Linked DNA regions of Desulfocurvus vexinensis DSM 17965. Each later gene encodes a partner of the first gene's protein in a complex. Links are inferred from orthologs where the notes say so. Each region holds a gene or a part of one and is shown on either strand. Other genes may lie near its edges.

The links. Proteins that work in one complex are often made in the same cells at the same time.
Region 2: the proteins of tig (region 1) and rpsG are in contact, whole or in part, in a crystal structure (PDB 3GTY), measured with the Thermotoga maritima proteins. The link is inferred for Desulfocurvus vexinensis DSM 17965 from one-to-one orthologs. Residues at the interface, in WP_004081061.1 of Thermotoga maritima: Glu122, Val124, Val129, Leu130, Tyr133, Glu188, Gly259, Ile262, Tyr263, Glu266, Ser270, Glu273, Gln274, Glu277, Arg308, Gln311, Ile312, Ser315, Tyr316, Glu325, Arg329, Arg336, Leu363, Phe366, Trp367, Arg373, Leu377, Arg381, Leu384, Glu387; in WP_004081843.1 of Thermotoga maritima: Lys34, Lys52, Lys55, Glu59, Arg62, Gln63, Glu66, Asn67, Lys69, Val71, Arg95, Ala109, Lys110, Lys111, Gly112, Arg113, Pro114, Glu117, Glu121, Ile124, Ala125, Tyr127, Asn128, Asn129, Thr130, Gly131, Lys135, Asp139, Arg142, Met143.

Annotation. Positions count from the first base shown.
Region 1 is NZ_JAEX01000002.1:431,150-434,100, forward strand. It holds tig (trigger factor), read left to right. Parts: upstream 1-713; coding sequence 714-2,189; downstream 2,190-2,951. Other genes in the region: thiD (bifunctional hydroxymethylpyrimidine kinase/phosphomethylpyrimidine kinase), read left to right, coding at 1-256; clpP (ATP-dependent Clp endopeptidase proteolytic subunit ClpP), read left to right, coding at 2,388-2,951. UniProt on the Bacillus subtilis protein: Involved in protein export. Acts as a chaperone by maintaining the newly synthesized protein in an open conformation. Functions as a peptidyl-prolyl cis-trans isomerase.
Region 2 is NZ_JAEX01000032.1:12,347-16,000, reverse strand. What follows is about bases 781-3,654. They hold rpsG (30S ribosomal protein S7), read right to left. Parts: upstream 2,516-3,654; coding sequence 2,045-2,515; downstream 781-2,044. Other genes in these bases: rpoC (DNA-directed RNA polymerase subunit beta'), read right to left, coding at 3,561-3,654; rpsL (30S ribosomal protein S12), read right to left, coding at 2,534-2,905; fusA (elongation factor G), read right to left, coding at 781-2,029. In the rest of the region: more of fusA, read right to left, coding at 1-780.

The sequences.
Region 1 (2,951 bases):
GGACACGGCGCACACCCACGGCACGGGCTGCACCCTGTCGGCGGCCATCGCCACCGGCCTGGGCCAGGGCCTGGGGCTGCGCGAGGCCGTGGTCCGCGCCCAGCGCTACCTGAACCTGGGCCTGCGCCACGGCTTCGCCCCGGGCCGGGGCGCGGGGCCGCCCGCCCACGGCGCGCCCCTGGACCTGCTGGCCGCCGGGCGCGATCCCCTGGACGCCGCCCTGGACGCCGGGGTCGGGCGCCGGGGCCGGGGCTGAGGGGCGCACCGGGGCCTGGGCCGGGCGCCGCGGGCTTGACACGGCGGAACAAATAGGGTTTCTAGCCTGCGCACCGTGGGGGGATTGACACCCCAGCCCCGCGTGGCTAATGCATTAGCCTTTTGCGGGGTGTCCGGGCCGCGCGGGCCAGCGCCCGCGCCTCTGGCCGCCGCGGGTTTCGGGCGGCACGGGCCGCGCCGGTGGGGCGCCGTGCCCGCACGGGGCCGTTTTCGTCTTTCCGGAATCTTTTTTTGCCGACCGGGGTCGCCGCCCCGCAGCGCCTGACGCCGGGCGGGCACGCGCCACGCAGGGGTGGTGGAATTGGTAAACACGCTGGTCTTAGGAGCCAGTGCCGCAAGGCTTGAGGGTTCGAGTCCCTCCCCCTGCACCACGACGCCCGCACTGGCCGCCAACGATTTCCTCTGAAAACGAGGCAGACGCACAAGGAGCCGAACACATGGAATACAAGGTCGAAGAGCTGTCCCCCGTCGAGCGCAAGGTGGTTGTCACCGTCCCCGTTGAAGAGGTGGACGCCGCCATCCAGGCCACCGTGTCCGTGTATCGCACCACGGTGGACATCAAGGGCTTCCGCAAGGGCAAGGTGCCGTCCCAGCTGGTGGAGGGCCGCTTCCGCCAGCAGATCTGCGAGGAGGCCACCACGGACCTGGTCAACGTCCACCTGAACGAGATCATGGGCGAGCTGGGCGTGCAGCCCATGTCGCGCCTGGACGTGGACGCCGGGCTGCTGGCGCGCGGCGAAGCCTTCACCTACAGCGTGAAGTTCGAGGTCGCCCCGACCTTCGAGGTGCCCGAGTACATGGGCCTCGAAGTGGAGCAGGAGAAGCCCGAGGTCGATCCCGCCGAGATCCAGGCCGTGGTGGATCGCATCCGCGAGAACCTGGCCGAGATGCAGACCGTCACCGAGGACCGCACCGCCCGCGACGGCGACGTGGTGGTGGTGGATTTCTCGGCCTGGCAGGACGGCAAGGCCGTGGACGAGATCAAGGCCAACGGCTTCCAGATGGTCCTGGGCGACAACCAGTCGCTGCCCGAGTTCGAGGCCATCGTGAAGAAGCTCAAGCCCGGGGAGAACGGCGAGGACGACATCACCTTCCCTGAGGACTTCATCAACCGCGATTTCGCGGGTCGCACCGTGACCCTGCGCGTGAAGCTGCACGAGATCAAGGCCAAGGTGATGCCCGAGCTGGACGACACCTTTGCCAAGAAGGCCGGCGGCTTCAAGGACATGGCCATGCTGCGCGAGGCCATCGAGAACTCCTATCTCGAGTCGCGCCGCAACCTGGTGCGCGCTGACGCCCAGAAGAAGCTGGTGGACCAGCTGCTGGCCAAGGTGGACTTCCCCCTGCCGCCCATGGTGGTCGAGGAGCATGTGGACCAGCTGCTGGGCGATTTCAAGCAGCGCGTGGAGAGCCAGGGCCGCCGTCTGGAAGCCCTGGGCAAGACCCCCGAGGAGCTGCGCGGCCAGTTCCGGCCCAAGGCCGAGGAGATGGTGCGCACCCAGATGCTGCTCCTGGCCGTGGCGGCCAAGGAGGGCATGGCCGTGACCAACGAGGAGGTGGACCGCCACCTGCTCCAGGAGGCCATCCGCACCAAGCAGGACCCCGAGACCGTGCGCCGGTACTACGAGGAGCACAACCTGATGTTCGCCCTCAAGGACCGCCTGCTGGCCGACAAGGCCGTGGAGAAGATCTACGCCAGCGCCAAGGTCACCGAGGTGGCCCCGGCGGCCCCGGCCCAGGAGGGCGGCGAGGCCAAGCCCGCCCGCAAGGCCCCGGCCAAGAAGGCCGCCCCCAAGGACGCCGACGCCCCCGAGGCCGCGAAGAAGCCCGCCGCCAAGGCCAAGAAGGACGGCGCGGAAAAGAAGGCCCCGGCAAAAAAATCCGCCCCCAAGGCGGACAAGGCCGACGAGTAGCCGACACGCGGGGCGGGGTTCCGGTGCCGGAGCCCCGCCCCTGTCCTTCCGGGCGGCCTGCCGTCCCGGCCCTGCCCGCGTCCTGCGGGCGCGCGCGTTTTTGAAGCTGGACGCGCCAAGGGCCCTTGACGTATGTTCGACCATGGGCCGCAGCGCGTCCGGCGGCCCGTTCACCAGCAAGAAAGGGGGATTTCCGACATGCCCACCGTGCCGATAGTCATCGAAACCACCGGGCGCACCGAGCGTGCCTACGACATCTATTCGCGCCTTCTGCGCGACCGCATCATCCTGCTGGGCACGGCCATCGACGACCATGTGGCCAGCCTGGTCTGCGCGCAGCTGTTGTTCCTGGAATCCGAAAACCCGGAAAAACCCATCAACCTGTACGTCAATTCCCCGGGCGGGGTGGTCACGGCAGGCATGGCCATCTACGACACCATGCAGTACATTTCCGCCCCCGTGTCCACGGTGTGCATCGGCCAGGCGTCGAGCATGGGCGCCGTGCTGCTTGCGGCGGGCGAACCTGGTATGCGTTTTGCTTTGCCTCACGCGCGCATCCTCATCCACCAGCCCCTGGGCGGGATGCAGGGCCAGGCCACGGACATCGACATCCACGCCCGCGAAATCCTGCGCATGCGCGAGATGTTGAACGGCATCCTGGCCCAGCACACCGGCAAGAAGCTCAAGAAGATCGCCGAGGACACCGAGCGCGACTACTTCATGGGCCCCCAGGAGGCCAAGGACTACGGCATCATCGACAAG
Region 2 (3,654 bases), on another replicon or contig:
CCCGCTCGTAGTGGTCGAACTGCATGGTGAACGTCGCCCGGCCCTGGGTCTTGGACCGCAGGTCGGTGGCGTAGCCAAACATTTCGGAGAGCGGGACGTTCGCCCGGACGACCTGGGCCCCGGCGCGGGCTTCCATGCTCGAAACACGGCCCCGGCGGGAGTTCAGGTCACCCATGACGTCGCCCAGATAGTCATCGGGCGAGACGACCTCGACAGCCATGATCGGTTCCAGAAGCACGGGGGACGCGCCCCTGAGGGCCTCTTTGACGGCCATGGAGCCGGCGACCTTGAACGCCTGCTCCGAGGAGTCAACCTCATGGTAGGAACCGAAAACCAGGCTGACCTTCACGTCCACCACGGGGTAGCCCGCCATGGTGCCGCAGGTGAGGGCCTCCTGGATGCCTTTATCGACAGCCGGGATGTATTCCTTGGGAATGACACCGCCGGTGATGGCGTTGACGAACTCGTAGCCCTTGGCCGGGTTCGGCTCGACCTCGATGACCACGTGGCCATACTGGCCGCGGCCGCCCGACTGCTTGGCGTACTTGTGGTCCACCTTGTTGGGCTTGGTCAGGGTCTCGCGGTAGGCGACGCGGGGCGCGCCGACGTTGGCGTTGACCGAGAACTCGCGCAGCAGGCGGTCCACGATGATCTCCAGGTGCAGCTCGCCCATGCCGGCGATAAGGGTCTGCCCGGTCTCCTCGTCACCCTTGACGCGGAAGCTCGGGTCTTCCTTGGCCAGCTTGGCCAGGGCGTCGGACAGGGTGTCGCGGTCCGCCTTGGTCTTGGGCTCGATGGCCACCTCGATGACCGGCTCGGGGATGTCCAGGGACTCCAGGATCACCGAGGAGTTCAGGGCGCACAGGGTGTCGCCGGTGGAGGCGTATTTCAGGCCCACGGCGGCGACGATGTCGCCCGCGCCAGCCCACTTGATCTCCTCGCGCTTGTTGGCGTGCATCTTGAGCAGTCGCCCGATGCGCTCCTTCTTGCCGCTGGCGGCGTTGACCACGGTCATGCCGGACTCGACAAAGCCGGAGTAGATGCGCAGGAAGGTCAGGTGCCCGACGTAGGGGTCGGAGAACAGCTTGAAAGCCAGGGCGGCCAGCGGCTTGGAGTCGTCGCAGTCGCAGACGACCTCGGACCCGTTGTCGGGGTTCACGCCGCGCATGGCCGGGATGTCCACCGGCGAGGGCAGGTAGTCCACCACGGCGTCCAGCAGGGGCTGCACACCCTTGTTCTTGAAGGCCGAGCCGCACAGCACGGGCACGATGGTCATGCTGGTGGTCGCCTTGCGCACCCCGGAGATGAGCTCCGCCTCGGTCAGCTCTTCGCCGCCGAGGTACTTCTCCATGAGCACGTCATCCTCTTCGGCGATGGCGTCCAGCATTTCCTGGCGCATGGTCTCGTAGACGTCGAGCAGGTCTTCGGGGATCTCCACGAAGCTGTAGCTGGCGCCCATGGACTGGTCGTCGAAGATGATCGCCTTGCCGCGGATGAGATCCACCACGCCGCGGTACTCGTCCTCGGAGCCGATGGGGATCTGCAGCGGCACGGGCTTGGCGCCCAGGCGGCTCTTGATCATGTCGCAGCAGCGGAAGAAGTCCGCGCCCACGCGGTCCATCTTGTTGACAAAGCAGATGCGGGGCACCTTGTAGCGGTCGGCCTGGCGCCAGACGGTCTCGGACTGCGGCTCCACGCCGGCCACGGCGTCGAACACCGCCACGGCACCGTCGAGCACGCGCAGGGAACGCTCGACTTCCATGGTGAAGTCCACGTGCCCGGGGGTGTCGATGATGTTGATACGGTGCTCACGCCAGTGGCAGGTGGTGGCGGCGGAAGTGATGGTGATGCCGCGCTCCTGCTCCTGCTCCATCCAGTCCATGGTGGCCTGGCCGTCGTGAACTTCACCGATCTTGTGGGAAACACCGGTATAGAAGAGAATCCGCTCGGTAGTCGTAGTCTTGCCCGCATCAATGTGGGCCATGATACCGATGTTTCTCTGTTTCGGAATGGGGACAACTCGTGCCACTGTAAACTCCAAGCCCTACCAGCGGTAGTGCGCGAACGCCTTGTTGGCGTCGGCCATGCGGTGGGTGTCTTCCTTCTTTTTCACGGCGCCGCCACGGTTGCCGTAGGCTTCCAGCAGCTCGCCCGACAGACGGGCGACCATGCCCTTCTCGCCCCGGGAGCGGGCGTAGTTGATCAGCCAACGGATGGCCAGGGCCACACCGCGCTCGGGGCGCACCTCCACGGGAACCTGGTAGGTGGCGCCGCCCACGCGACGGGATTTGACCTCGACGTGCGGCTTGACGTTGTCCAGGGCCTTCTCGAAAGCCCGGATGGGATCCTCCTGGGCCTTTTCGCCGAGGATCACCAGGGACTTGTAGAAAATGGTCTCAGCCGTGCTTTTCTTGCCGTCGAACATGAGCCGGTTGATGAACCGGGCGGCCAGCACGCTGTGATAAATCGGATCAGGCAGCACTTCCCTCTTGGGAACGGGACCTTTTCTGGGCATTGACCTCTACTCCCTTCGTTACTTCGGGCGCTTGGCGCCGTACTTGGAACGGCTCTTGCGACGGTCGGCGACACCGGAGGTATCCAGGGTGCCGCGGATGATGTGGTACCGCACGCCGGGCAGGTCCTTGACGCGGCCCCCGCGGATCATGACCACGGAGTGCTCCTGCAGGTTGTGGCCCTCGCCCGGGATGTACGAAGTGACCTCGATGCCGTTGGTCAGACGCACGCGGGCGACCTTGCGCAAAGCCGAGTTCGGCTTCTTGGGGGTCGTGGTGTACACGCGGGTGCACACGCCGCGGCGCTGCGGGCATTCCTGCAGGGCCGGAGTCTTCTTTCTCTTGAGCTGCAAATTCCGCTTCTTGCGGACCAACTGATTGATGGTCGGCATCAAGCTCCTCCATCCTGATTTACGGCTCGGGCGGCGCGACCGGCACGCCCGTTGCCCCACGGATCGGCGTCTCTCTGGTCCCGGCACTTCCGGCCATTCGACGCCAGCCTCAAAAACTTGAAAAGAGCAGGGGGAAGACTCCCCCTGCTCTTAATATGCAAGGATATCTTCCACTCCCAGAGGATCCCCGCAGGGATCGATGAGCAGCGGACGTCCGCCCCGGTCAGGGCGGTATGTTCCAACTCACAGCCGCGTATCAATAGAGGACGCGCCCGGGCCTGTCAAGCATTTCCAGAAAAAAGATTGCGCCGCACGGCCACGCCCCGCCCCCGGCGGAAAAGGCCCGCGCGAAACCTCCCCCCCCAGGCGGCGCCAGGCCGCAGCCGCCCCGAAATCCCCGGACGAACCGCCTCCGGCCGCCGAGTTTCCGGCCGCCGACGAAACAGACCGCCCCCAACGCCCCGGAGCCCATTTCCCTTCGCGGTGCCCTGCCCCCGGGGAGCAGTCCGCCCCGTGCGCCAGCCGCGCCCCCACCCGCCGGGTGGTCCTGCCGCCGGAGACAGCCCGCCGCGCCACCCCGGGCCCGGCGGCAACGCCCAAAAAAAGCGGGGGGCCGCAGCCCCCCGCCATGGTTCGTGTCGCGCCCGCAGGCGGCCTAGAACCCGCCGTCGATGAGCAGCGGGCTGTCCTCCAGGTCCTCCAGGAACTTGTCGGGCTTCTCGGGCTGCTCGGGCACGGCGATGTCGCAG